2 regions of the Microbacterium pasadenense genome follow, and region 2 is predicted to be linked to the other one. Evidence: predicted binding sites of a transcription regulator. Region 2 holds the regulator's gene; the other holds the start of a gene.
The links. Region 2 encodes HrcA, which represses chaperone genes, less so after heat shock. Its sites were predicted from a motif close to TTNGCACTCGNNNNNNNCGAGTGCNAA; they were not measured.
Positions count from the first base shown of each region.

Region 1: the regulator HrcA is predicted to act here: its motif matches at 1,356-1,382, upstream of groL (chaperonin GroEL).

Region 1 covers NZ_JBFOKN010000003.1:275,581-290,244, reverse strand. Annotated here, with positions in the region: gene groL (chaperonin GroEL) at 1-1,319, opposite strand, end outside; gene AB3M83_RS11940 (DUF3048 domain-containing protein) at 1,482-2,531, opposite strand; gene AB3M83_RS11935 (cold-shock protein) at 2,556-2,756, opposite strand; gene AB3M83_RS11930 (LytR C-terminal domain-containing protein) at 2,936-3,541, opposite strand; gene AB3M83_RS11925 (DUF3263 domain-containing protein) at 3,590-3,850, opposite strand; gene msrB (peptide-methionine (R)-S-oxide reductase MsrB) at 3,940-4,344, shown strand; gene AB3M83_RS11915 (DMT family transporter) at 4,348-5,313, opposite strand; gene AB3M83_RS11910 (6-phosphofructokinase) at 5,306-6,334, opposite strand; gene AB3M83_RS11905 (DEAD/DEAH box helicase) at 6,467-8,623, opposite strand; gene deoC (deoxyribose-phosphate aldolase) at 8,920-9,630, shown strand; gene AB3M83_RS11895 (bifunctional riboflavin kinase/FAD synthetase) at 9,715-10,680, opposite strand; gene AB3M83_RS11890 (hypothetical protein) at 10,677-11,090, opposite strand; gene AB3M83_RS11885 (hypothetical protein) at 11,222-11,590, opposite strand; gene truB (tRNA pseudouridine(55) synthase TruB) at 11,587-12,480, opposite strand; gene AB3M83_RS11875 (HhH-GPD family protein) at 12,525-13,391, shown strand; gene rbfA (30S ribosome-binding factor RbfA) at 13,415-13,867, opposite strand; gene infB (translation initiation factor IF-2) at 13,996-14,664, opposite strand, start outside.
Region 2 covers NZ_JBFOKN010000002.1:683,783-698,446, reverse strand. Annotated here, with positions in the region: gene AB3M83_RS09520 (ComEC/Rec2 family competence protein) at 1-971, shown strand, start outside; gene holA (DNA polymerase III subunit delta) at 968-2,014, shown strand; gene rpsT (30S ribosomal protein S20) at 2,111-2,371, opposite strand; gene AB3M83_RS09505 (alpha/beta fold hydrolase) at 2,501-3,235, opposite strand; gene AB3M83_RS09500 (ExeM/NucH family extracellular endonuclease) at 3,315-8,051, opposite strand; gene lepA (translation elongation factor 4) at 8,273-10,123, shown strand; gene AB3M83_RS09490 (DUF1990 domain-containing protein) at 10,150-10,800, shown strand; gene hemW (radical SAM family heme chaperone HemW) at 10,800-12,017, shown strand; gene hrcA (heat-inducible transcriptional repressor HrcA) at 12,092-13,126, shown strand; gene dnaJ (molecular chaperone DnaJ) at 13,159-14,271, shown strand; gene AB3M83_RS09470 (16S rRNA (uracil(1498)-N(3))-methyltransferase) at 14,275-14,664, shown strand, end outside.

The DNA.
Region 1 (14,664 bases), on a different contig from region 2:
ATGTTCGCGCCCGTGGCCTCGTCACCGGACAGCTCGAGCGACGCGAACGCCTTCTCGCCGGCCTGGATCAGCGCGACGCCACCACCGGGGACGATGCCCTCTTCGACGGCTGCCTTCGCGTTGCGGACGGCGTCCTCGATGCGGTGCTTGCGCTCCTTGAGCTCGACCTCGGTCGCGGCACCCGCCTTGATGACGGCGACGCCGCCGGCGAGCTTGGCGAGGCGCTCCTGGAGCTTCTCGCGGTCGTAGTCGCTGTCGGTGTTGTCGATCTCGCGGCGGATCTGGGTCACGCGACCCTCGATCTGCGCAGCGTCACCGGCACCCTCGACGATGGTGGTCTCGTCCTTGGTGATGATGACCTTGCGGGCACGGCCGAGCAGGTCGGTCGTCGCGTTCTCGAGCTTGAGGCCCACCTCTTCGGTGATGACCTGGCCGCCGGTGAGGATCGCGATGTCCTGCAGCTGCGCCTTGCGACGGTCGCCGAAGCCGGGCGCCTTGACGGCAGCCGACTTGAAGATGCCGCGGATCTTGTTGAGCACGAGCGTCGCGAGAGCCTCGCCCTCGACGTCCTCGGCGATGATGAGGAGCTCCTTGCCCTCCTGGATCACCTTGTCGACGATGGGCAGAAGGTCCTTGATGTTCGAGATCTTCTGGTTCGCGATCAGGATGTAGGGGTCCTCGAAGACCGCTTCCTGACGCTCGGCGTCGGTGACGAAGTAGGGGTTGATGTAGCCCTTGTCGAAGCGCATGCCCTCGGTGAGCTCGAGTTCGGTGCCGAACGTGTTCGACTCCTCGACGGTGACGACGCCCTCCTTGCCCACCTTGTCGATGGCCTCGGCGATCAGGGCGCCGATCTCGGCGTCGGCAGCGGAGATGGACGCGGTCGCGGCGATCTCCTCCTTGGTCTCAATCTCCTTCGCACCGGAGAGGAGCTCGGCCGAGAGAGCCTTGACGGCCTTCTCGATGCCCTTCTTGAGCGAGATGGGGTCGGCGCCGGCTGCGACGTTGCGCAGACCTTCGCGCACGAGCGCCTGAGCGAGGACGGTGGCCGTCGTCGTGCCGTCACCGGCGACGTCGTCGGTCTTCTTCGCGACCTCCTTGACGAGCTCCGCGCCGATCTTCTCGAACGGGTCTTCGAGCTCGATCTCCTTGGCGATCGACACGCCGTCGTTCGTGATCGTGGGGGCTCCCCACTTCTTCTCGAGCACGACGTTGCGGCCACGGGGGCCGAGCGTCACCTTGACGGCGTCGGCCAGCGTGTTGAGGCCGCGCTCGAGGCCGCGGCGGGCCTCCTCGTCGAAAGCGATGATCTTTGCCATAAGTGTGTCGTCCCTCCCGGACGTGACGTTCAGTCTTTAGCACTCAGGATGAGTGAGTGCTAAATCATTCTGGCACTCGACCATGGGGAGTGCAAGCCGCCCGGCCGGGGCGGATCACGCCCGCAGCGGAACTCCGCCTGCTGCGGATGCGACCGGCGGCCGTCACCGGACGGAGATCGAGCCCGCCTTCGGGACCAGCTCGACCCAGGTGTTCCCTGGCGCGAGTCGCACCTCGGAGCCGGCGTCGTTGAGGAGCACGATCCGGCTGTCCTGCTTCTCCTTCGTCCACCTGATCTTCATCGCGGACCCGCCCGTCGACACCCAGCCGGTCCCCGAGCCGACGAGGACCGTCTTGGGGATGTCCCCGTACCGGCCGTCGATGGACACCTCGAGCGCGACGACGTTGGTCGCGGTGATCCGCTCGCCGCCGTCGACCCGATCCGGCTGCCCGGCCTGCGAGCGCTCGTAGGCCTTCGCCGTGCCGTCCCATCGCCAGCTGCGGGCGGACACCTGTGAGAAGTCGATGTCGATGCCGCTGGACTTCTCACCGAACAGCGGCGCCCACCCTCCCGGCGAGTATCGGAACTGCGCTGCCGGCGCGTCGAGCGCCGCGTACTCCTCCACGATTTCGGGCGCGCGGAGGATGACGTTGTGGGGCGCCGCGCGCTCGCCGGTGCGGAACATGAACCGGTCGTCCGCGCCGCCGTGGATGGCGTTGTGCAGGCCGGTGTCCTTCATCATCCGGACGAACCGGCCCTGCCCGCCCGAGTAGGCGATGATCCCGCCGAGCGGCGACACGATGTCGGGGTCCATGGGACGGATGCTGCGGACCGGGCCCACCACGGCGGGCAGGTCCGAGTGCCACACGGCGACGTATCGGGTGAGCCCGCCCTCGACGAGCTCCTCGAAGACGATGTCCGTGCGGTCGAGGCCCCACTGCGGGCGGGCATCGACCTGGTTGTCGATCTTCGCCGACAGGGCGGGGCGGCTCGCCGCCGTGATCGGCATGTCCGTCCCCCGCAGCGGCGCCACGGCCGTCGTCGGCGGCGGGGACGGTGCCGGCGTGAACGTCGAGACGCTGCGTGTCGGCGTCGGCGTGGGCGTCGAGGTGGCCTCCGGCTGCGGTGTGCACGACACCAGCAGGGACGCCGCCAGGAGGAGCGGGAGTGCGAGGCGTCGGGCGCGCCGCACGGGGGAAAGCGGAGGGGTCACTCGGGAAGGATAAGCCGCGGCGACTCAGACGACGCGGACGGACTCGGCCTGAGGTCCCTTCTGGCCCGATCCCATGGTGAACTCGACCCGCTGTCCCTCTTCGAGGACGCGGAAGCCGTCCATGTCGATGTTCGAGTAGTGCACGAACACGTCCTCACCATCGACCTGGGTGATGAAGCCGAAGCCCTTCTCGGCGTTGAACCACTTGACGGTCCCCTGTGTCATCTGTGCGTCTCCGTCATTTCTGCGTGCTGCATGATCCCCGGAGCGGGGACCGTCGCCAGGCTATCCAGCCGCGTCGGAGCGGGACCGCCGATCCGGCACCTTTTGACATCCACGCCGCGAAGAGTTCACACCCGCGAAACACAGCCTCGACGCCGTCGTCCGCGGCGTCGCCGGACGCCTCACTCGGTGCGGTGGTCGAGGCCCACGATGACGACCAGCTGCAGCCCGACGGTGCCGTCGGCGGAGGGCGTCCCGGGGTCGTTGACGACCTGATACGTGTCGTCCAGCGAGACCTCCGCGCCGCCGATGACGTCGGCGAGTCCGCGTGCGGCCGCCTCGTCCGCTGCGCTCTGGTAGTACACCGTCGTGGTCGGGAAGTCGTCCGTGTTGGCGTTGTCGTCCTGGACGTCGCCGCCGGACCACCCGGCGTCGACGATGAGGTCGCGAATCTCGCCGCCGAGGCCCTCCTGCGCCGTCGCGTTGAGGACGAGGACGGGATAGGACGTGTCGACCTCGGGCGCGACCGGGCCGGCGCTCTGAGACGCGGCCGGTGCGGGCGCGAAGCTCAGCCGACCCGTGGCCAGCATCGTGCCGAAGACGCCCACCAGGATGATGACGACGGTCGCGATCGCCGACCACAGCAGCACGCCTCCGAACCGCAGGCGCGGGTTCTCCGCCCGGTGTGCGCCGACGCGCCGCGGCTCCGCCGGGAGGTCGTCGAAGCGGTCCTGGGGAAGCGCATCGGCTTTCGGAGCGGACGGACCGTGGGGGTCGGAAGCATCCATCGGGTCGGAGGTTTCCTGCGGGGAAGACGGGGTCGACACCCTGGAATGCTACCCGGCGCGGACCGCGGCGACCTGAGCGCGGCCCCGGCGGGCACGCTCCTGCTCGTCGCGGAGCCGGCGCAGCCGGTGCACCAGCACGGGGTCGTAGGCGACGGCATCCGCCGTGTCCACGAGACGGCCGAGCAGCTGGTAGTAGCGCGCGGGTGTCAGCTCGAGCTCGGAGCGGACCGCTTCCTCCTTCGCCCCCGAATGAGCGTTCCAGCGGCTCTCGAAGTCGAGCAGAGCGCGGTCGCGGTCAGAAAGGGGCACTCCCCCACGCTAGCTTCCGGATGCCGTCACATAAGGGAACAGCAGGGCGGGTCGTCCGGTTGAATAGGACGAGCGGAAGGGATCTCATTATGAGCAATCGCGTGGAGAAGACAGAAGAGCAGTGGCGTGCCGAGCTCACCCCCGAGCAGTACGCCGTCCTGCGTGAAGCGGGAACCGAGCGCGCCTGGACCGGCGAGCTGCTCGACGAGAGCCGCGCCGGCCTCTACACCTGTGCGGCGTGCGGCGCCGAGCTGTTCCAGAGCGGCACCAAGTTCGACTCGCACTGCGGCTGGCCGAGCTTCTACGAGTCGGTCCGCCCCGAAGCGGTCACGCTGATCGAGGACAACAGCCACGGCATGGTGCGCACCGAGGTGCGCTGCGCCGCCTGCGACTCGCACCTGGGACACGTGTTCCCCGACGGCTTCGGCACGCCCACCGGCGACCGGTACTGCATGAACTCGCTGTCGCTGTCGTTCACCCCGAAGGACGACTGAGCCTCACCGGCGGGTCCGCCAGAACCCCGCCACGAACACCGAGCACAGGGCGATCGCCACGGTGACGGTTTCGACGGCGAGGCCGGGGCTCGCCGGTGCCGGCCAGACCGCGTCGACGGCGAGGGACGCCACGAGCTGTCCCGACACCGCGGCGAGGCCGAACAGGAGAACGCCGGTCTGCGCGACCAGGGCCGCCGACATGACGATGTAGACGACGCCGAGCGCTCCGCCGAGGTAGAGCCACGGCTCCGGCGGCAGCGGGCGCGGCGGCCCGCTCACGGCGGCCACCACAATGGCCGCGGTCACGAGCATGACCGAGCCCACGATGAAGTTCACGAACGTCGCCGTGAGCGGCGTGCCGACGCGCTGCCGCAGCCGCCCGTTGGTCGCCTGCTGCCACGACAGCCCGACGCCCACGAGCAGCGGGAGCACCAGCATCCACACCGGCACGTCGCCGACCCCCTCGCCGACCGTCAGCATGACGCCGACGGCGACGAGTGCGAGGACGCCGCCCACCACGCGCGGCACGGTCACGGGGACCACGCCGCCCGGGCCGTACCCGACGCGGTCGATCACCAGCCCGCCGACCGTCTGACCGGCCACGAGGCCGACGGTGAACAGCGAGACGCCGATGATGCCGACCGCGAGGCTCTGCGTCGCCACGGTCAAGGCGCCCGCGGCGCCGCCGATCAGCATCCACCAGGGGATCGTGCGTTCGCGCACTCCCCGTCCGAGCGCGGCGAATCCGCGCCGGCCGGACGGCACGATGAGCGCAGCCGTGGTCACGATCACGAGACCGCTGCCGAACGAGATCGCCGCCGCGGCCATCGGATGATCGAGCCGCAGCCCGAGCTGGCCGTTGATGCGCGCCTGCACGGCCGTCAGCATCCCCACCAGCACGGCGCCGACCAGCGCGAGCCAGAGCGGGGGTGCCGGACGGGCGCCGGCGGCGTCGGATCTCTCAGCCAAAGAGCGCGGCGGCTTCTTCGTAGCGGTACAGCGGGACGGAGTTGAGCTCGCCGAGCGCCTCCTCGAAGGCGACGCGGACGATGTCGGTGCCCTTGAGCGAGACCATCTGACCCCAGGCGCCCTCGACGACGGCGTCCGCCGCGTGCAGGCCGAGGCGCGTCGCGAGGACGCGGTCGAATCCGGACGGCGACCCGCCGCGCTGGATGTGACCGAGGACCGTGGCACGGGTCTCGATGCCGGTGATGCGCTCGATCTCGGGCGCGAGGATCTCACTGATCCCGCCGAGCCGCGGACGGTTGAAGGCGTCCATGCCCTTGTCGCTGTACGCCTCGTCCATACCGGTGAGCTTGAAGCCCTCCGACACGACGACGAGGGGCGCGCGGCCGCGGTCGTGGGCCTTCGTGACCTGCTCGGTGACTTCGTCGATCGACATCGGCACCTCGGGGATGCAGATGACGTGGGCGCCCGCGGCGATGCCGGAGTGGAGCGCGATCCAGCCGACATGGCGGCCCATCACCTCGGCGACCATGCAGCGCTGGTGCGAGTCGCCGGTGGTGCGCAGGCGGTCCATCGCCTCGCTCGCGATGTTCACGGCCGTGTCGAACCCGAACGAGTAGTCGGTGGCACGGAGGTCGTTGTCGATCGTCTTCGGCACGCCCAGGACGTTGATGCCGTCCTTGTGCAGGCGGTTCGCCGCGGCGAGCGTCCCCTCACCGCCGATCGCGATGATCCCGTCGATGCGGTGGCCGTAGAGCGTCTTGGCGATGTTGTCGGCGCCGCCGCGCGGCCCCTCGTAGGGGTTGGTGCGACTGGTGCCGAGGATCGTCCCGCCGACCTTCGAGAGACCCTTGACCTCGTGGCGGGTCAGCGGGAAGAAGTCGCCGTCGACGACGCCGCGCCATCCGTCCCGGATGCCGACGAATTCGATGTCGTACGCCGTCGAGCCCTTGAGGACGACGCCGCGGATGACCGCGTTGAGTCCGGGGCAGTCGCCGCCGCTCGTGAGGATGCCGATCTTCATGGGAGATCCTTTTGTGGTTCGGGAGTAGCTGACGGCGACGCTGCCTCCCCCGACACTATCGCCGGATCCGGTCACCTGCCAGCAGGCGCGAGCGGCGCGGCCCGCAGCCGCGACCGCCCGCGGCGGCGGGCGTCAGGCCGCGCCGAGCGCCTGCCGGAGCAGGTGCATCAGAGCCGAGAGCTGCACCGAGTCGCTCGAGGTCGGGTCGACCGCATCGCCGTCGAGGGCACGCTGGGCGAGCCCCTGCTTGCTGTCGATGAGTTCGGCGATCTTCGTGTCGATCGTGTGCGCGGCGATGATCCGCCACGCCGTGACCGGCTCGTCCTGCCCGATGCGGTGCACCCGGTCGATCGCCTGAGTCTGCTCGGCCGCCGTCCAGCTGAGCTCCGCGAGCACCACGTTGGAGGCCGCCTGCAGGTTCAGGCCCACCCCGGCGGCGGTCAGCGAGCAGACCGCGATCGCCACGTCCGGGTCGCCGTTGAAGGCGTCGATCGCCTCCTGGCGCACGGGCGTGGTCTGATCGCCGCGGATCGACACGGTGCGAAGGCCCGCCGCGGCGAAGTGCGCCTCCGCGGCATCCATGACGTCGATGTGCTTCGCGAAGAAGACCACCTTGCCGACGGAGCGCTGCAGCTGCACGGCGTAGTCCGCCGCGAGGTGCGCCTTGGCCTGGCCGATGCGCCGGACCATCGTGAAGACGTTCTCCGACCCGGTGCCGGCGGCTTTCGCCTCTTCGAGCTCGCCGTGGGCGACGAGGCGCACGATGTCGGCGTCGGCCTCGCCGGTGACGACCCGGTCGCCGCGCGCTTCGATGATGCGACGGTACTTCGCTGCCAGACGCTCGCCCAGTTCGCGCTCGGCGGCGCGGATCGAGCGGCCGAACTCGTCGTCCAGCTCGACCGGGAGGTCGGCGATGAGCTTGTCGGGCAGGTCGGCGGCGACGTCCTTCTTCTTGCGCCGCACGATGCCCATCGAGATGACCGCGTCGCGCGCCTCGGGATAGAACGCCTTGTCGGCCGGGGTGTAGCCGGTCGCGTCGAGTCGCTCCATGAGCTCGGGGCCCGGCTTCTCGCCGTTCGTCCAGCCGAGGAAGCGCCAGATCGCGTCGAAGTCCTCGACGTCGTTGATCAGCGGGGTGCCGGTGAGCGCCATCAGGAGCGGATCGCGCACCTGCTCGCGGATGCGCGCCGCGAGGGCGAGCACGTTCTGGGACCGCTGCGAGGTGAGGTTCTTGATGAAGTGGGCCTCGTCGACGACCATGCCCTTCAACCCGATCGAGCCGAGCCACGCCAGGTGGCGGTCGAGGATCTCGTAGTTGACGATGAAGACGTCCGCGAACGCGTCCATCGTCTCGCCGTCGCCCTGGATGACCGTCGCACGTCGCTGCGGCGTCCACCGCTCGACCTCGCGCGCCCAGTTCATCTTGACCACGTTCGGGACGACGACCAGCAGCGGGTAGGCGTCGGCGACGGATGCCGCGAGCACCGACTGCGCGGTCTTGCCCAGACCCGGCTCGTCGGCGAGCAGGAAGCTGCGGTGACCGGTGCGGACGGCTTCGAGGAAGCGCGACTGGTGCACCATGATCTCGAGGCCCTTGGGCGAGAGACGGTCGAACTCGGGGACCTCGGGAAGCTCCATCGAGGCCGCTCCGCCGCCGGCGCCGGTCTCGAAGGCCTTGTACAGCGGGCCCATGAGCTCCCAGCCGTCGAGGCGGCGGCGCGGTGTGGACGCGGGGTCGCGCGGGGACAGGTCGGGAGCGAGGAACGGGTTCGCCTCGCGTCGCGCGTCGATCTGCGCCGGGATGACCTGGCGGTCGGCGACGGCCGCGGGGACCACGGGGGTCTGCACGGGCTTCACGTCGGTGATGATGAGCTCGTCCTCGGGCAGGTCCGCACCCGACTCGAGCAGCCAGTCGCGACGCATGCGCCGGGCGACGGGCGACGTCGCCTGGTCGACCTCGAGCAGCTGGATCAGCGAGGTGTCGCGCGCCGCCGTCTTGGCGAGGATCGTCGCGACGCCGTCGAGGCGCTTCAGCAGCTCGGCGCGGGCGGCGTCGGCCACCTCGGTGTCCGCCTTGACGCGGGCGCGCTCCTCGCGGACGAGGAACGCGATCACCTGGAACTTGACCCGGTTGGTCGGGCCGAGCTTTCCGCGCTGCGACTTGGCCTCGATCTCGCGCACCTTGCGGGCGAGGATCGGGATGAGTGGTGCGTCGTCGTCGCGGCGCGACGACGAGCCCTTGCGGCGTCTCGAGGACGACTTCGGGGCGGTGGATGCCGTGGTCGGCATGCTCCTCCTGAGCGTGACACCGGGAGAACCCGGCGGGCCCGGCCGCGAACGACGGGGCATATGGACCGCGACGATGCGCCACGGTGAGGGGTGTTACCCGGATCGTTCCGGCTGCGGGCACTCGCTTCGGCGAGCTCGCGGCGACGGGACGGACCCTTGGCCTTCAGTCTAGCGGGTCAGCCGGCGTGGCGACGCCCCGACGCCCGGGTGACGACGCCGGGATCCGCGCACGCCGTCCCGGGGTGTGCGCGGCGGCTCCGGCGGCGCCCGCCGCTTCGGGAAAGTACCCTGGGATCATGCCCACCGAACGCGACCTCGCCGCCACCATCGACCACGCGATCCTGAAGCCGGAGCTCACCCGCGCCGACGTCGACGCCGAACTCGACATCGCCGCCGAGTGGGGTGTGTTCAGCGTCTGCGTGCGTCCCAGCGACATCCCCCACGCCGTCTCGCGCCTGGCAGGCACCGGCGTGAAGGTGGGCACCGTCATCGGGTTCCCGCACGGCACCACCTCCACCGCGGCGAAGGTCGCCGAGACGCGTCAGGCCCTCGCCGACGGCGCCGCCGAGGTCGACATGGTCGTCAACATCGGCGCTCTGCGCTCGGGCTTCGACGACGTCGTGGTCGACGACATCCGGGCCGTCGTGGAGGCGGCATCCGGTCACATCGTCAAGGTCATCCTGGAGACCGCGCTGCTCGACGACGAGCAGATCGAGCGCGGCAGCCGGCTGACCGAGGCGGGTGGGGCGGACTTCGTGAAGACGTCCACCGGCTTCGCCGGCGGCGGCGCCACCGTCGCCCACGTCGAGCTCATGCGCCGCACCGTGGGCGAGGGCGTCCAGGTGAAGGCGTCGGGCGGGGTCCGCAGCTACGCCGACGCCCTCGCCATGCTCGATGCCGGCGCCACGCGCCTCGGCACGAGCGGCAGCGCCGTGATCCTCGGCGAGGCCCGTCGCGTGGATGCCGGCGGTCAGGCCACCGGCGACGTCGACTCCGGCTCGTACTGAGCTCTCCTCGCACGGACGGAGCGCCCGCGGCCACGGCTGCGGGCGCTCCGTCGTTCCGGCGACGGGATGCGGGGGCGGACCCGGTCAGCTGCCCGGCAGGAGCGCGGCGCGGACCGCGGCGACATCGCCGCCCATCGTCGTGATGAGCGCCTCGATCCCTTCGAACCTCACCATCCCGCGGATGCGGTGGGTGAGCTGCACCTGCACGGTGTGGCCGTAGAGGTCGAGGGTCGTCTCGTCGAGCACGTACGCCTCGACCTGTCGCACCGGCACGTCGTCGAAGGTCGGGTTAGTGCCGATCGAGATGGCGGCGGGATAGCGCGTCGCGGCCGCGAGGCTGCCGGCATCCGTCCCCTCGTCGACGAGCCAGCCGGCGTAGACACCGTCGGCGGGAACGAAGCCCTCGGCGTCGACCGCGAGGTTCGCCGTCGGGTAGCCGAGCTCACGACCGCGCTTGAGCCCGTGGACGACCTCGGCGCGGAGGGCGTGCGGGCGCCCCAGCAGGCGGGCGGCTCCCTCGACGTCGCCGGCGGTGAGCAGCTCGCGCACCCACGTCGACGAGACGCGGCGGCCGCCGCCGCGGACGTCGGAGACGACGTCGACCGAGAACCCGAGCTTCTCCCCCAGGTCGGCCAGCACCGCGGGCGTCCCCGCGCCGCCACGACCAAAGCGGAAGTCGTCGCCGACGAGCACGCTCACCGCGGCCAGGGCCTCGACGAGGACGTGCTCGACGAACTCCGTCGGCGACAGCGAGGCGAGCGCCTCGTCGAAGCGGAGGACGAGGGTGGCGTCCACGCCGGCGTCCGCGAGCAGCGCGATCTTCTGATCCACGCTCACGAGGTTCTCGGGACAGACGTCGGGGCGGAGGAGGCTGAGCGGGTTGCGGTCGAAGGTGACGGCGACGACGCGGGCCGCGGCATCGGTCGCGGCCACGCGGGCGCGGTCGATGACGGCGCGGTGGCCCGAGTGGACGCCGTCGAACTTCCCGATCGCGACGACACTCGGACCGAAGCCGGCAGGGATCTCGGCGGGGTCGAAGAACACCTTCACGGACGCGGACCTGCCGGTGCGGGGACGGCTCTCGCCGTGCGGTGCGTCAGGAGCCACCAGAGGCCGAGGCACGGCAGGATCACCGGGATGAACACGTACCCGATGCCGAAGCCCGACCAGACCGTCGGGTGGTCGAAGAGCTCGGGATGGGTGAGCGACAGGGTCCCCACCACGAGGACGCCCACCAGCTCGAAGGAGATCGCCGTCCACGCGATGCGGTACCAGGTGTCCGACGCGCTGAAGATCAGGGCGAGCGTCGCGACGATGTAGACGACCGCGGCGCCGGCGGACAGGGAGTACGCGAGGGGCGCCTCGTCGAACTCCCGGACGATCTGGACGAAGGAGCGGCCGGTCGCGCCGAGCGCCATGATGGCGTAGAACACCACGAGCACGCGGCCGATGCCCGTCATGCGGCGCACAGCCGGCGGGGTCGGCGCGGACGCGCTCGGGGTGGTCGCGGACGGCGAAGTGACCTCAGACATGGCGCTTCGATTCTACGTTCGTGGCGGGCATCGGCGGATCGCGCCCCCGCGCGGGCGGCTCAGGCGAGCTGGACCGTCCAGATGACGTGCATGCGCCACACCATGATCGCGATGGCGAACGCGGCGACCCCCATGATGACGGTACTCCAGCGGCCGCGCTCGATCAGCGCCCAGGCGACGGCCGCGGGCGGGATCAGCACGGCGGAGATCAGGTAGACCCAGTACTCCAGCAGGTCGCCGCTCGGCGGGTTGCCCGCCAGCGGCGACACGATCGCGATCACGACCTGCGCGATCAGCAGCAGCAGGATGAGCGCCTGCGTGCCGACCGACAGATCGCTGGGGCGCCGTCCGACGAGCCCGAGGAGGACGCACAGGAGGCCGGACGCACAGGCGACGACGAGCTGGAGCACGGTGAACCACAGGATCACGGCTGCTCCTCCGGCATGTTCATGATGCTCTTGACGTCGGCGCCGCGGCGGCCGACGATTCCGACGAGCTCGCCGTCCGGGTCGATCGCGGCGGGGGTCTCGGCCGCCAGCCGGTCCGCGGCCCCGATGAGGCGCTTGCCGTGACGCAGGTCGCGCGCCTCGTCGGCGGTGACCGGGAAGGAGCCCAGGACGGATGCCGCGACCGCCGCGCCCGCGCGCAGCGGGGCCTCGGCGGTGATCTCCGCGACGGCGTCGGCGACCGGGAACGGCCCGATGCGGGTGCGGCGGAGAGCGGTGAGGTGGCCGCCGACGCCGAGTCGCTCGCCCACGTCGCGGGCCAGCGCGCGGATGTAGGTGCCGCTCGAGCAGTCCACGACGACGTCGACGTCGATGACGCCGTCGCCGCGTCGGACCCTGAGGACGTCGAACCGCGAGACGGTCACGTCACGGGCCTTGAGCTCCACCTGCTCCCCCGCGCGCGCCAGGTCGTACGCACGGCGGCCGCCGACCTTGATGGCCGAGACGGTGCTGGGGACCTGCGAGAGGGGGCCGGTGAGCGCCGCGACGGCGGTGCGGATCGCGTCGTCCGGAACGGACGCGGCATCCGTCTCGCCGGTCACCGCGCCGTCGGCATCGTCCGAGTCGGTGGCGACGCCGAGGCGCATGGTGGCCTCGTACGTCTTGTCGAGGCCGACGAGATAGGTGAGCAGGCGGGTGGACGGGCCCACACCGAGGACGAGCAGTCCGGTGGCCATCGGGTCGAGGGTGCCGGCGTGACCGATCTTGCGGGTGTTCAGCGCGCGGCGGGCGCGGGCCACGATGTCGTGGCTGGTGACGCCGCCGGGCTTGTCCACGAGCAGGATGCCGCTCGGGTTCGGCGTCTGATGCATGGCCTCCAGCTTAGGCGGCGCCGCCCACGACATAGGCTGGGCCGGTGTCCGACCTCGCTGCGCCGCTGATCGCGTGGTACCGATCGAACGCGAGGGACCTGCCGTGGCGCGCGGCCGGGTTCGGGGCCTGGGGCATCCTCGTCAGCGAGTTCATGCTGCAGCAGACGCCCGTCGCCCGGGTGATCCCGCGGCTCGAGGAGTGGCTCGCGCGCTGGCCGGCACCGGCCGACCTCGCCGCCTCACCGCCGGCGGACGCCGTGCGACTGTGGGCGAACCTCGGGTACCCGCGCCGTGCCCTCTGGCTGCACCGCGCCGCGACCGAGATCCGGGACCGCCACGACGGCGTCGTCCCCCGGGACGTCGACGCCCTCCTCGCGCTCACCGGCATCGGCGACTACACCGCGCGCGCCGTCGCCGTGTTCGCGTACGGGGACCGGCATCCGGTCGTCGACACCAACACCCGCCGGGTCCTCGCGCGTGCGGTCGCCGGACGCTCGCAGCCGGGGCCGCCCGCGAGGACGGACCTCGCCGCCATGGCGGCTCTCCTTCCGGCGGACGACACGGATGCCGCCGTCGTCAACGCCGCGGCGATGGAGCTCGGGGCGCTCGTGTGCGTCGCGCGCACGCCGCGCTGCGACGCCTGCCCGCTCGCCTCCCGGTGCGCGTGGCGCGCCGCCGGATACCCCGACACCGGGGACGAGCGGCGCAGGCAGGCGCGCTACGAGGGCAGCGACCGGCAGGCGCGCGGCGCGGTCCTGCGGGTCCTGCGCGCCGCCGCCGACCATGCGGCGCCGGTCGACGAGGTCCTCGCGGACTGGCCCGACGCGCTGCAGCGCAGCCGTGCCATCGACTCGCTGATCACCGACGGACTCGTCGAGGTGACGAGTCCGACCCTCCACCTGCCGCGCTGAGCGCCGCCGGAGGAGTCCGCCCGTCAGACGCCGCGGGCGTCCTCGGCGTCGTCGTCGGCGTCCTTCGCCTTGACGTAGGGGTCCTCGTCGCCGGCGAAGGTGCCGGATGCGGCGATGCTCGCCACGGCGGCGTCACGCTCCCGGGCCTCGCGCAGCAGCTCCTCGATGTGACCGGCGTTCTCGGGCAGCCCGTCGAGGATGAACTCGAGCGTCGGGGTCAACCGCACGCCGAGCTTGCGCCCGACCTCGCTCCGCAGCATCCCCGTGGCGGCCGACAGCGCGGCGGCCGTGTCGGTCCGCGCGGTGTCGTCGCCGTAGACGGTGTAGAACACCGATGCGTGCTGCAGGTCGCCCGTGACGCGGACGTCCGTGATGGTCACGAAACCGAGGCGCGGGTCGCGCAGCCCCTTCTCGAGACGCTCCGCGATCAGAACGCGGATGCGGTCGGCCAGTCGTGCCTGACGTTCACCAGCCATGTGTGTTTCTCCTTCTCAGGCCCGCGCATCGGCGGACCGCGAACTGCGAGGCGATGGATGCCACCGGGTGGTCGGGGCCGGAGGGCCCGTCATCCCGATGGCATCCATCGCCGAGCGACAGACGAGGATCAGCCGCGCGGCTTCTCCACCATCTCCGTCGTCTCGATCTCGTCGCCCACCTGGATGTCATTGAACTTGCCGAGACCGATACCGGCCTCGAAGTCCGTCCGCACCTCGGTGACGTCGTCCTTGAAGCGACGCAGCGACTCGATGGCCAGGCCGTCGGCCAGCACGACGCCGTCGCGGATGACCCGCGCCTTGGCGTTTCGCGTGATGGTGCCCGAGCGGACGATGACACCGGCGATGTTGCCGAACTTGGAGGACCGGAAGACCTCGCGGATCTCCGCGACGCCCGACTGGACCTCTTCGTACTCCGGCTTCAGCATGCCCGTGAGCGACTGCTCCACGTCGTCGATCGCGTTGTAGATGACCGAGTAGAACCGGACGTCCACGCCCTCGCGGGAGGCACGCTCCCGCGCCTTCGCGTCGGGGCGGACGTTGAAGCCGATGACGATCGCGTTGTCGATCGTCGCCAGGTTGATGTCCGACTCGGTGATCGCGCCGACGCCGCGGTGGATGATCCGCAGCTGCACGGACTCGTCGACCTCGATCTTGAGGAGCGACTCCTCCAGCGCCTCGACGGCACCGGAGACGTCACCCTTGATGATGAGGTTGAGCGACTCGACCTTGCCCTCTTCGAGAGCACGGGTGAAGTCCTCGAGCGAGATGCGCTTGCG
Region 2 (14,664 bases):
TCGACGGCCTGCCGGGCCTCGTCGCGCTGGCGCTCACCGGCGGTGCGGTCGGGATCCTGCTGACCGCGCGCGCCGGGCGGCTGAGGTGGTTCGCCCTCGTCGGGCTCGTCTCCGTGGGCGCCGTCCTGCTCGCCGCCGGACCCGTCCGGTCCCTCGTCGATCGCGCCCGGATCCCCGCGGGCTGGACGATCGCGGCCTGCGAGGTCGGCCAGGGCGACGCCCTGCTCGTCCGCGACGGCGGCCGCACGATGCTCGTCGACACCGGGCCGGATCCGGCGCCGCTCTATGCCTGTCTCGACCGCTTCGCCGTGGCCCGGATCGACGTGCTGGTCCTGACGCACTTCGACCTCGACCACCGGGGCGGAGTCGACGCCGTCATCGGGCGCACCGGGCTGCTGCTGCACGGGCCGCCCGCCGGGCCCGACGACGCGGGCCTCGTCGCGCGCTTCGCGGCGGCCGGCGCACGGACGGAGCTCGCGACCGCGGGCACGAGCGGCGCCCTCGGCGCCTGCCGCTGGTCCTCGCTCTGGCCGAAGCCACGGGACGTCGTCTACCCGCCGGGCAACGATGCGAGCGTCATCGTCGACGTCACCGGATGCCGCGTGCCCGATGCGCTGTTCCTCGGGGATCTCTCCGCGCAGGCCCAGCGGTCGCTGGCGGCATCCGGCGTGCTCGCCCGCCCGTACGCGGTCGTGAAGGTCGCGCACCACGGCAGCGCCGACCAGGACCCGGCACTGTACGAGCGTCTCGACCCGCGGCTCGCGCTCGTCACGGTGGGGGAGAACACCTTCGGCCACCCGCGGGACGAGATCCTCGACGTGCTGGCCGACGTCGGCGCGGTCGTCGCCCGCACCGATCGGTCGGGGGACGTGGCGCTCTGGCAGGACGACGACGGACGCCTGCAGCTGTGGCGCTCGCGGGAGGGCGGGCGCCGGCGGCTGTCGGCGGCACTCGGTAGGCTGGGGGGATGACGCCGAGCCCCCGTCGCCCCGCCGCTCGGTCGGGCGCGAAGACCGCGTCGAAGATCCCGCAGGTCTCGTGGCGCGCCCCGCAGCCCGCGCCGGTCGTGCTCGTCTCCGGCCCCGAGGAGATCTGCGCCGAGCGGGCGACCGCCGGCATCCGCGACTTCCTCCGCGCCGAGGACCCGAGCCTCGAAGTCACCGATGTGCGTGCCGACGACTACGCACCCGGGACCCTGTTGGGCGTCGCCTCGCCGTCGCTGTTCGGCGAGCCGCGCCTGGTCCGCGTGTCGGGTGTCGAGAAGTGCTCGGACGCGTTCCTCAGCGAGGCGATCGCCTACCTGGCGCACCCGCAGGACGGTGCCACAATCGTGCTGCGCCACACCGGGTCCAGCGTGCGCGGCAAGAAGCTCCTCGACGCGATCCGCTCGGGTGCCGGCGGCGGCATCGAGATCGCGTGCCCCGCCGTCAAGCGCGACTCCGACCGGTTCGACTTCGCCGCCGGCGAGTTCCAGGCCGCGAAGCGGCGCATCGCACCGGCCGCGCTCCGGGCGCTCGTCTCCGCGTTCTCCGACGACCTGACCGAACTCGCCGCCGCCTGCCAGCAGCTCATCTCGGACGTCGACGGCGACATCGGCGAGCAGGTCGTCACCCGCTACTACGGCGGTCGTGTCGAGACCACGGCGTTCGTCGTCGCCGACACCGCCATCGCCGGCCGGTACGGCGATGCGCTGATCGCGCTCCGCCACGCGCTCGCCTCGGGGGCCGACCCGGTTCCGATGGTCGCGGCCATCGCGTCCAAGCTGCGCACGATGGCGCGCGTGGCCGGCAGTCGCGAGCCGGCATCCGCGCTCGCCTCCCGCATCGGGATGAAGGACTGGCAGGTCGACCGCGCCCGCCGCGACCTCGCCGGCTGGACGGAGTCCTCCCTCGGCCTCGCGATCCAGGCGGCCGCCCGGGCCGACGCCGAGGTCAAGGGCGCCTCGCGCGACCCCGTGTTCGCGGTGGAGCGACTCGTCACGATCATCGCGACGCGCGCGCCGTACGGCGCCTGACCCGCCGCGTCGGCCCGCGCCCCCGGCCGCGCGGTTCCCCCACCGACGACGAAGGCCCGCCCCGCGAACGGGACGGGCCTTGAGAAGAGATGCGGCTCAGAGAGCGGCGACCTGCTTGGCGATCGAGGACTTGCGGTTCGCCGCCTGGTTCTCGTGGATGACGCCCTTGCTGACGGCCTTGTCGAGCTTCTTGGTCGCCTTCAGCAGCGCCTTCTCGGCAGCGGCCTTGTCGCCGGCCGTGATGGCCTCGCGGGTCTGACGGACAACCGTCTTCAGCTCGCTCTTGACGGCCTTGTTGCGCTCGCGCGCCTTCTCGTTGGTCTTGTTGCGCTTGATCTGCGACTTGATGTTCGCCACGTCGACGTATCTTTCGTTCGGAGTTATCAGATGGATGTGCCGGGAGACAGAAGAGGGCTGTCGCACGGCGGTCGTGTGAGGGAGGTGCCCACACGCAAGCCAAAAACCGATTCTATCAGGTCCGCGGGATCATTCCGAAGCGGAGCCCCGCTCGGCCATCGTCGACAGGGCGACATCGATCACCGCGTTGAACACGCGCGGACGCATCGCCGTGATGAGGTGCGACGTCCGGGGCACGACGATCAGCTGGGCGTGCGGGACGAGCGAGGTGAACAGCCGCTCGTTCAGGCGAAGCTGATCCCACTGCCCGTTCACGAACCACGTGGGCACGTCGATCCGCCGGAGCGCCGCCATTAGGTCGAGCACCGAGAGACTCCGCAGGGCGACGTCCTGGGCGTCGTAGGCGTAGCCGCCGGCACCGAAGTCGGCGCGGGTCTCAGGCGGCAGGGTGCGGTCGAGGACCAGGTCGGTGAGCCACTGGCCACGGCGCGGGAGCCGGTCGAAACCGCGCGAGAGGGCGCGGTACAGGCGGAGGCCGACGCCGCGGGGGATCGAGGTGCACCCCGCGGCGATGAACGCGTCCACGGGCGGCTTCGTCTCGCGCCCCACGTACTCGATCGACACCAGTCCGCCCATCGAATGCGCGACGAGGAGCACGGGGCCGCGCGTCGCGGCATCCGTCACGGCGCGATCGATCGTCTCGAACGCGCCCTCCAGGGTGAAGGTCTCGTCCATGCGTCTGCCGTGCCCCGGCAGGTCGACCGCGGTCGAATCGATGCCCAGCGCGTCGAGGTGCTCGATCTGCGCGCGCCACATCGTCGCCGACGTGCGGATGCCGTGGGCGAACACCACCTGAGGTCTCACCGGATCAGCCTACGAAGGTCCGGCCCGCCGTGCACCGGAGCGGGGCGAGCCGACGGCCCGCCCCGCTCCGGGGAGCGGATCAGAACAGCACGCGCACCGTGACGGCACGGCTGTCCGACCCGGCCGCGACCGCAGGGTCGCTCGGGACGAAGGTGGCCGTGTACGCGTGCGTTCCGCGGGAGAGCCGTCCGAGGGTGGCGGTGGCGATGCCCCGCCGCACCTCGGCCGAGGCGACCACGGTCGATCCCTCGCGGAACTCCACGACACCGTCCGGACGGCCGCCCTCCTGCGTCACGTGCGCGATGAGCGTCGCCGGCAGGAACCGGTTGATGTGCACCGGCGGGAGGGCGATGAGGCGCGTCCTGGTCGACGCCGCCGGCTCGGCGGTCTCGGCGACGGTGATCGGGACCCGGACGACGGTGCCGCTCGGGGCGGCCGTCAGGGTCAGCGTCGCCGTGCCCGCCGCCGTGCCCGCGGGCAGCGTGACGCTGACGGATGCCGCGCCCGACGTGACCGGGACGGTCCCGAGCGCGGTCTCGCCGAGGCTGACCGTCAGCTCCGTGTTGGCCGGTGCGCCGAGGCTCGTGAGGTCGAGCCCGGCGACGTCGAAGGCCACCGTCTCTCCCGCCGGCACCGACTCGGGGACACCCGAGACCTGCACGCCGTGCTTCGCGAACGACGGGGCGATCGGCGAGTTCTCCGCGATGTAGTCGACCCACGCCTCGTAGTCCACGAGGCCGGTGTCGACGTATCCGGTGCCCTCGGTGAAGACGCGGAAGTTGTCGCCGCCCGCGGCGAGGAACGAGAACGTCCCGATCCGGTAGCTTCCCTCTAGGTCGATCGCCGCGCCGTCGACCGTGACCGACGTGATGCGCTCGCCCTCGGGCAGCTGCGGGTCGTAGGTGTAGGCCACGTTGTCCGACAGACCCAGCTGCAGGTACGGCCGCTGCGGCACGTTGCCGTCCGCGTCGCGCTGCCACTGCTGCTCGAGCATCGTGATGACCTGCTCACCGGTCAGCGTGACGAGCGCCAGCGTGTTGTTGAACGGCAGCACCGCGTTGGCCTGGCTGACCGAGAGCGTGCCGTCGGCGAGACCGGGAACGGCGCTCGCGCCGAACTCCGCCTGCGTGTCGAACAGGTCGGCACGCAGACCGCCCGGGTTCGTCACGCCGATGACCGCGCCGTCGGGCAGTTCGGCGAGGCTGTCGCGCAGCATGTTGGCGACCGTGTTCCCGAGAGTGGATTCCGCTGCGCGGTTGTCCCGCGCACCTCCGGCGTAGACCCCGTCGACGTACGAACCGCCGGAGTAGGCGGTCGTGATGTCGTCGGTGATCTCGCCAACGGCCGTGTTGCCGATCGCGGCGGCGTTGGCCAGGGCGGCCGTGACGATGCGGTCGACCTCCGCCACGCGGGGGTACTCGGCGACGAGGTCCGCCGCCGGCGTCGTCGTGCGAGCCACGTTCCGCTCCGCGTGCGAGGAGACCTCGCCGGTCGCAGGATCGATCGTCAGCGTGATCTCGCCGATGTTCGCGCCGTACGAGCCGGTCTGCACGATGGGGCGGGTGCGGTCGGTGCCGGGGATCGATGCCGACCAGGCGTACTGCTTGTGCGTGTGACCGGTGAAGATCGCATCCACCTCGGCGGCGGTGTCCTCGACGATGGACGCGAACGGACCGCCGGCGGCGACCTCGTCCTCGAGGGTCGCCCCGTCCGGCGTGCCGGCTCCCGCGCCCTCGTGGTACAGCGCGACCAGCACGTCGGCCTCGCCGTTGGCGGCGTCGCCGTCGCTCAGCTGGGCCGCGACGCGGTTGACCGCCTCGACGGCGTCGCCGAACTCGATGTCCACGATGCCGCTCGGGGTGACCAGCGACGGCGTCTCCTCGGTGACGGCGCCGATCAGGCCGACGGTGAGCCCGTCCGCCTCGAGCAGCGCGTACTCGTCGAGCGCGGGCGTCCGCGTCCCCTCGAGGTACACGTTCGCCCCGAGCTGCGGCGCGTCGAACTCGTCGGACACCCGCCCGTCGAGGTCGGCGAAGCCGCGGTCGAACTCGTGGTTGCCGACGGCGCTCGCCTGCAGCCCGAGCGCGTTCAGCACGTCGATCGTGGGCTGGTCCTGAGCGACCGACGACGCGAACAGCGATGCGCCGATGTTGTCGCCCGACGAGACGAACAGGACGGGACCGGATGCCGCGTCCCGCAGCTGCTCGACGGTGCCGGCGAACGCGGTGGTGCTGCCGTCGATGCGCCCGTGGAAGTCGTTGATGCCCAGCAGGGTCAGCTCCACCGGAGCGGCGTCCGCCTGCAGGCCCACGATCACGGGGTCGTGGTCGCTCGAACGGTACGGGTCGGCCGAGAAGAACTCGGCGCCGTGGGAGCGGAACCGGCTGTACTCCAGGGCGATCGATTCACCGGAGTTGATGTTCCAGATGTCCGCGCCGGTCGCCCGCGCGAGGGCGGCGTCGTTGAGGAGGACGTGGTCGAGCGAGCCCGACAGCCCGTCGAAGCTGTACGAGGACGTGTCGACGTCCAGCGCGTGCTCCGCGTCCGCGTAGCCCGCCTCGTACAGCACCTGCAGGGGATCCTCCTGACCGTAGGAGTTGAAGTCGCCGACGAGGGCGACGGCGTCCACATCGCCCTGGATCCCGGTGATCCAGTCGCGCAGGGCGGTCGCCTGACGCACGCGCGACTCGTTCGCCGCGCCCTGACCGTCGCCGGTGTCGGCGTCGCCGGGCCACGGGCCGGCGGAGCCCTTCGACTTGAAGTGGTTGACGGCGAACAGGAGCTCCGCGCCGCCGCCGGCGGGCTCGAACACCTGGGCGATCGGCTCGCGGGCGTTGCCGAAGGCCTCGCCGTCGCCGCTCTGGTCGCCGAGCGCGCGCGCAGCGCCCACGGGCGAGGCGAGGGCGGGCTGGTAGATGATCGCGTTCGTGATCACGTCCTGCTCGGATGCCGGCGGCAGGTCCGCCGACGACGGGACGAAGGCCCACGTGTCCTCGCCGGCCGCCGCGTTCAGGGCCGCCACGAGCGTCGAGGTCGCCTCGTCGGGCGTCTCGCCGAGTGCCGCGGAGTTCTCGATCTCCATCAGGCCGACCACGGCGGCGTCGACGGAGGTGATGGCGTCGACGAGCTTCGCCTGCTGCCGCGCGAGGTCCTCGGAATCCCATGCGCCGCGCTGGTCGCAGCCGCCGCGGACCGTGACCCCGTCGCCGAAGCGGTCGGTGTAGGCGGTGCAGGAGGCGCTGTCGGCTCCGAGGGTCGTGAAGTAGTTGAGGACGTTGAAGGACGCGATCGACAGGTCGCCGCCGACGGCTTCGGGAGCCGCCGTGCGGGTGTTCTCGAACGTCACGCTGTCCGCGCCCGAGCCGTCGGCGGTCAGCGGCGACGTGGGATTCAGCTTCCACGTGTCGTTGCGGTAGTCGACGATGAGGGGCTCGGTGAACTCGACGCCTGCGCCGACGATGATCGGCTCGCTCAGCGACACGTAGGCGGGCACGCGGGAGCTGTGGGCGGCGGAGGTGAAGTCGGTCGAGGTCCCGTCGTCGAGGACGACGCCGCGGGCCGCGTTGTCGGCTGCGACGGCCTTCGCGTCGTCCGAACCGGGACGCGCGACGTCGGTGGGCTGTCGCAGCGGGGAGGTCCCGCTCGCGAGGCCCACCTCGCCGTAGCGGTTGGTGTCGTAGGTGTTGGTGACGGTGAAGTCCCCTGCGGGGGCGATGAGCATCGATTCCAGCGTCTCGCGCGCGGCTGCCGACGTCGGCCAGGCGAGCGGAGCGGGCGAGGGAGCGGTGTCGGCCGTCACGACCTCGGCGGCGCCGGGGGCGACGGTGACCTGCGTCAGGCCGTTCCACTCCGACACGACGCCGGTCACGGTCACCGTGTCGCCCTGAGCGACGTCGTCGACGGCGCCGCGGGGGGCGTAGACGAACACGGCGTCGGATGCCGCGTGGTCGCGGAGATCCAGCTCGCCCCCGGTTCCCGCGGTCTGGATGACGTAGCCGTCGAGGCCGCCGGTCGGGTACCGGGCCGTCACGACGCCGGTCGTGGTGACGGTGGTGCCGACGAGCGGGGAGGCGTCCCCGGTCCCCTGGATCTCCGCGATCGTCACCGTCGTCGGCTCGGGCTCGGGCTCGGGCTCGGGCTCGGGCTCACCGTCGGTGCCGAGGCCTGTCGGGGTCGGCGTGCCGGCGGTGAAGTCCGCCGCGTTGTCCGCGGTATTCGTGTTCTCCGCGTCACGGGCGACGCTCGTGCTGTTGCCGGTGCCGGGAGCCGGCGCGCTGCCGGCGAAGGCGTTCGCCGTGCTGCCCCAGCCGACGAGGTCGACCACGTCGGGCAGTTCCGCGATGCCCGCGGTGCCCGAGATCGCCGATTCCGTCTTCACGAGCGCGACCTTGGCGCCCGATCCGCTCATCGCGATCGTGCCCTCGACGTCGGCCTCGAAACCGGGAAGGGCGGTGTTGGCCCCGGCGGCCTGGCCGACGAGGAGATGCTCGCCGGCGGGGAGGTCGAGGTCGCCGATCGGGGTGACCTGCCACGATCCGCCCGTCGCGGACGCGTACTGGACGCTGTAGCCGCTGAGATCGAGCGTCTCGTCACCCGTGTTCGCGACTTCGATGAAGTCCCGGTTGAAGGCAGCGCCGTTGTTCCCGCCGCCGCCGTACACCTCGGAGATCACGAGGGGCCAGGCGGGATCGACGGCGGCGCTCGCGGCGGCGGGCGCGAAGACGAGTCCGGTGGCGGCGAGCGTGGCCGCGGTGACGGCGGCGCAGGTGCCGGAGAGGCGGTGCCGCGTGCGAGGGGCCGGGGGGCGTGGTTGCATCACTGTGGTGTTCTCCCGAGGCGGTTCGGGCACGTTGGGTCATCCGCGCAGGATCCGACCGCCACCTTGAGCATTCGGGGCGTCGCGACGCCCCACAAGTGCGCATTCGGTTAACTCTTTCTCACGACGCCGAAACCTGGCGTGTCGGCGCCGGACCGGCTACCGTGCGGTTCGCGACACGGCGGGGACGCTCTCCCCGACGCCGGTAGACTCCAGGGGTCATGTCACCCCGCGCTCTCACGCCTCTGCAGCCCGCGGCCACGCCGCCCGCGCAGATCCGCAATTTCTGCATCATCGCCCACATCGACCACGGCAAGTCCACCCTGGCCGATCGCATGCTGCAGATCACCGGCGTCGTCTCCGACCGCGACATGCGCGCCCAGTACCTCGACCGCATGGACATCGAGCGCGAGCGCGGCATCACGATCAAGTCGCAGGCCGTCCGGATGCCGTGGGCCACCGCGGACGGCACGTTCGCGCTCAACATGATCGACACCCCCGGTCACGTCGACTTCACGTACGAGGTCAGCCGCTCGCTCGCGGCGTGCGAAGGCGCGATCCTGCTGGTCGACGCCGCACAGGGGATCGAGGCGCAGACCCTCGCGAACCTCTACCTGGCGCTCGAGAACGACCTCCAGATCATCCCCGTGCTCAACAAGATCGACCTGCCTGCGGCCGACCCCGACAAGTACGCCGCCGAGCTGGCGAACCTCATCGGCGGATCGCCCGAGGACGTGCTGCGCGTGTCGGGGAAGACCGGCATGGGCGTGGAGGAGCTGCTCGACAGGATCGTCGAACGCATCCCGGCGCCCGGCGGCGACGCGGACGCGCCCGCTCGAGCCATGATCTTCGACTCCGTCTACGACGCGTACCGCGGCGTGGTCACGTACGTCCGCATGATCGACGGCAAGCTCGAGCCGCGCGAGCGGATCCAGATGATGTCGACGCGGGCGACCCATGAGCTCCTCGAGATCGGCGTGTCGAGCCCCGAACCCGTCCCCACGAAGGGTCTCGGCGTCGGCGAGGTGGGCTACCTGATCACCGGTGTGAAGGACGTCCGTCAGTCGAAGGTCGGCGACACCATCACGAACCACCGGAAGCCCGCGACCGAAGCGCTCCCCGGGTACACCGACCCGAAGCCCATGGTCTTCTCGGGCGTGTACCCGATCGACGGCAGCGACTACGCCATCCTGCGTGAGGCGCTCGACAAGCTGAAGCTGTCGGATGCCTCCCTGCAGTACGAGCCCGAGACCTCCGTCGCGCTCGGGTTCGGGTTCCGGTGCGGCTTCCTCGGGCTCCTCCACCTCGAGATCATCACCGAGCGACTCGCCCGCGAGTTCGACCTCGACCTCATCACGACGGCGCCGTCGGTGACATACGAGGTCAAGACCGACACCGGCGAGATCGTGACCGTCACGAACCCGAGCGAGTACCCCGACGGTCGCGTCGACGAGGTCTCCGAGCCCGTCGTCAAGGTCGGCATCCTGCTACCCAAGGACTACGTCGGCACCGTCATGGAGCTCTGCCAGACCCGGCGGGGCACCCTGCTCGGCATGGACTACCTCAGCGAGGATCGCGTCGAGCTGCGCTACAACATGCCGCTCGGCGAGATCGTCTTCGACTTCTTCGACCACCTGAAGTCGAAGACGCAGGGCTACGCGAGTCTCGACTACGAGCCCGCCGGATCGCAGACGGCCGATCTCGTCAAGGTCGACATCCTGCTGCAGGGTGAGAAGGTCGACGCGTTCAGCTCGATCGTCCACCGCGAGAAGGCGTACGCGTACGGCACGCTGATGACCGAGCGGCTCCGCAAGCTCATCCCGCGCCAGCAGTTCGAGGTCCCCATCCAGGCGGCGATCGGCGCCCGCATCATCGCCCGCGAGAACATCCGCGCCATCCGCAAGGACGTCCTCGCGAAGTGCTACGGCGGTGACATCACCCGCAAGCGCAAGCTCCTCGAGAAGCAGAAGGAGGGCAAGAAGCGCATGAAGATGGTCGGCCGCGTCGAGGTCCCCCAGGAGGCGTTCATCGCGGCGCTCTCGGGCGATGTCGAGGGCAAGGACAAGAAGTAGCCCGGGTCGACAGAAAGGCAGGTGTCATGCGCCGCGGGAGTTTCCAGGCCGGAACGGTCGATTACGCCGCCGTCGGGGCGACGCAGGCAGCGGACCTCATGGGGTACCCGCCGCAGGGCAGCATCCCCGCCGAGGCGTCGTGGCGCATCGGCAGCGGTGAGGCGCGCTTCACGGCGTCCGCCGACCAGCTGCTCTCGTGGGGCGCGCAGCGCGGCGCCGGGCTGACGGTGCGCGACGTGCACCCGGCATCCGGCCCCATGTACACCGGCGTCGCCTTCGACGCCGAGGGCACCCCGGTGCAGCCGAGTCGCCTCGATCAGGAGCAGCGCTTCGACGCCGACGGCACGCCCTACGTCAGCCCGGGTGCGACTGTCCATCTGCGCGGCCGCGTCGGCGGATGCCGCGCCGACGCCGAGCTTCGGGTCATCTCCGTCATCGACGAGCCGCGCCGGGTCGGGTTCTCCCTCGGCACCGTCGGCGGCTCGGTCGTCAGCGGTGAGGAGTCCTTCCTGCTGGAATGGCGCGACAACGACGAGGTCTGGTTCACCGTCCGCGCGTTCGACCGGCCGACCGGGTCGCTGTACCGTGTGATCCGCCGGCTCGTGAAGCGCCGCCGCCGCGAGCTCTTCCAGGGCTACCTGCGGGCGATCTCGCCGCTGTACGCGACCGGATCCTGATGGGATCGGCCCTTCCCCTCGGCGACCCCGCCCCGCCCGACGGCGCCCTGCCGGACGGACTGGCGCTCGACCGCGCCGCCGATTTCGGCGTCTATCTCCACGTCCCGTTCTGCCGTGTGCGGTGCGGGTACTGCGACTTCAACACGTACACCGCCACCGAGCTGCGGGGCGCACGTCAGGACGCCTACGCCGACGAGGTGCTGCGCGAGATCGCGCTGTCGCAGCGCGTGCTCGCTGATCGCGGCGCGCTCCGCCCCGCCGCGACCGTCTTCTTCGGCGGCGGCACGCCCACGCTGCTGCCGCCCGGCGACCTCGCGCGCATGCTCGACGGCGTCCGCAGCGCCTTCGGGCTCGCCGACGGCGCCGAAGTGACGGTCGAAGCCAACCCGGACACGATGACGGATGCCGTCGCCGCGACCCTCGCCGGCGCGGGCGTCACCCGGCTGTCGATCGGCATGCAGTCGTCCGTCCCGCACGTGCTCGCCGCGCTCGACCGCACGCACGACCCCGCCAACATCGGGACCGCCGTCACGGCGGCGCGACGCGCGGGGCTCGCGGTGAGCCTCGACCTGATCTACGGCGCGCCCGGAGAGAGCCTCGACGACTGGCGCACGTCGCTGGAGACGGCGATCGCCCTCGCCCCCGACCACGTCTCGGCGTACGCCCTCATCGTCGAGGAGGGGACGAAGCTCGAGCGTCAGATCCGGCGCGGGGAGGTCCCGGCCCCGGACGACGACCTCCAGGCGGACATGTACGAACTGGCCGACGAACTCCTCGCCGGCGCCGGCTACGGCTGGTACGAGGTGTCGAACTGGGCGACGGGACGCGATCAGCGCTCGCGTCACAACATGTCGTACTGGCGCAGTCAGGACTGGTGGGGATACGGCCCCGGCGCCCACAGCCACATCGGCGGCCTCCGCTGGTGGAACGTCAAGCACCCGGCGGCGTACGCGCAGCGGATGGCGCTCGGGCAGTCCCCGGCGGCGGGTCGCGAGCGTCCCGAGCCCGAGGCGCGACGCCTCGAGGACATCCTGCTGCGCTCGCGCATCGTCGACGGGGTCCCGGTGTCCGAGGCCACCGAGGCGGGCCGGCGCCAGGTGGCATCCCTGATCGCCGACGGTCTCGTTGACGGCGCCGCCGCCATCGCGGGGAACGTGGTGCTGACCCGCCGCGGACGGCTGCTCGCCGATGCCGTGGTCCGCGCGCTGACGGCGTGAAATCCGGCGGCGGCCGGTTCGACGCGGTAGAATTGGCACTCGGCGATTGAGAGTGCCAGCGAGGAGGAGGAGTGATGGTCTCGGAACGCGGTCTTCAGGTCCTCCGTGCGATCGTGCAGGACTACGTCGACACGCGTGAGCCCGTCGGCAGCAAGGCGATCGTCGACCGGCATCACTTCGGCGTCTCCGCCGCCACGATCCGCAACGACATGGCGATGCTGGAGGACGAGGATCTCATCGTCGCCCCGCACACCTCGTCGGGCCGCGTGCCCACCGACAAGGGCTACCGCGTCTTCGTCGACCATCTCGCCGAGCTCCGTCCGCTGAGCCCGGCGCAGCGGACGGCGATCGGAGCGTTCCTCGAGGACACCGGCGATCTCGACGACCTGCTCGTCCGCACCGTGCGGACGCTCACCCGGCTCACCGGCCAGGTGGCCATCGTGCAGTACCCGTCGTTCGCCCGTGCCGACGTCTCCCACGTCGAGGTCGTCCACCTCGGCGGCACGCGCGCCGTGGTCATCGTCGTCACCGACACCGGTCGCGTCTCGCAACGCGTGGCCTTCCTCGCGTCGGAGCCGTCGGCGGACGAGACGGCGCAGCTCAAGATCGCCATGGCGACGCTGCTGACGGGGAAGAGCGTCGCCGACGGCGCCGCAGCGATCACCCGGCTGCTCGACGTGGAGCCCGCGGACGGCCGCGAGGACAACACCCGCATCATCCTGCGCACTCTCGGCGAGGAGCTCGAGGACTTCCGGCACGACCGTCTCGTCATGGCCGGGTCCGCCACCCTCGCGCGCCGGGAATCCGACTTCCGCGGCAGCATCTACCCGCTCCTGGAGGCGATCGAGGAGCAGGTGACGCTCCTGCGCCTGATGGGGGAGATGGTGGCCGACGAGCACGGCCTCGCGACCAGCATCGGGCGGGAGAACGAGCCCTTCGGTCTCGCGGAGGCGTCGGTCGTCGCGGGCGACTACGACGTCGTGGGGTCCCGGGCGCGTCTCGGGGTGCTCGGCCCGACCCGCATGGACTACCCCAGCAACCTCGCGTCGGTCCGAGCCGTCGCGCACTATCTGAGCCGCCTGCTCGAGGAAGACGAGAAGGCGCGCTGATCTGAATCGGCCTCCGGGCCGGAAAGGCGAATGTGGCTGACCACTACGAGGTCCTCGGTGTCGCGCGCGACGCGAGCCCCGAGGAGATCAAGAAGGCGTACCGACGGCTGGCGCGCCAGCTGCACCCGGATGTGAACCCGGGCGAGGACGCGTCCGAGCGCTTCAAGCTCGTGACGCACGCGTACGACGTGCTGAGCGACCCCGAGCAGCGCCAGCGCTACGACATGGGCGGCGACAGCGCCGCCGGCTTCGGTGGCGCTGGCTTCGGCGGCTTCAGCGACATCTTCGAGACGTTCTTCGGCGGCGGCGGCGGCGGCGGCCGCGCCGGGCGCCCGCGCTCCCGCCGCGAGCGCGGCCAGGACGCGCTCGTGCGCGTCGACCTGACCCTCGGCGACGTCGTCTTCGGTGTGCACCGCGACATCGAGGTCGACACCGCGGTGCTGTGCGAGACGTGTCAGGGCTCGTGCTGCCAGCCGGGCACCCAGCCGGTCACCTGCGACATCTGTCACGGATCGGGCCAGATCCAGCGCACCGTCCGGAGCCTTCTCGGCAACGTCGTCACCTCGCAGCCCTGCACGACCTGCCAGGGCTACGGCACGACGATCCCGTACCCGTGCTCCACGTGCCAGGGTCAGGGCCGGGTGCGCTCGCGCCGCACGGTCTCGATCGACATCCCCGCCGGCGTCGAGTCGGGGCTGCGGCTGCAGCTGCCCGGCTCGGGCGAGGTCGGTCCTGCCGGCGGTCCCAACGGCGACCTCTACCTCGAGGTGACGGTCGAGCCGCACGACGTCTTCAGCCGCGACGGCGACGACCTGCTCGCCACCCTGGAGGTGTCGATGGTCGACGCGATCCTCGGGACGAGCACCAGCATCGACTCGCTCGACGGTCCGGTCGACCTCGACATCAGATCCGGGATCCAGGCGGGCGAGGTCCTCACGGTCCGCGGCCGCGGCATCACCCCGCTCCGGGGCACCCAGCGGGGCGACCTCCGGGTCGGTGTGCAGGTCGTGACGCCGTCGCACCTCGATCCCAAGTCCCGCGCCCTGATCGCCGACCTGGCGAAGCGGACCAAGCCCGGCCCGCCGCGGCTGGCGGAGTTCCACCCCGGCCTGTTCGCGAAGCTGCGCGACAAGTTCAAGCGCTGACCCATGGCGCTGCACTTCCTCCTCGACACGGCGACGGACGCCCATCCCGGTGACACCCTCGTGCTGACCGGCGCCGAGGCGCATCACGCCGCGGCCGTCCGCCGCGTCCGTGTCGGCGAAGAGGTCACGGTCGGCGACGGGCGGGGCGTCCGGCTGACGGGAGCAGTGGCATCCGTCGCGCCGAAAGAGGTCCGAGTCGAGGTCGGGGAGCGCGTCGTGACCCCCGCGCCGACGCCGCGCACGGTGCTGGTCCAGGCCCTTGCGAAGGGCGACCGCGACGAGCTCGCCGTGCAGGCGGCGACCGAGCTCGGCGTCGATGAGATCGTGCCCTGGCAGGCGGCGCGCAGCGTATCGCGGTGGGATGCCGCCAAGGCCGCGAAAGGCGTCGCACGC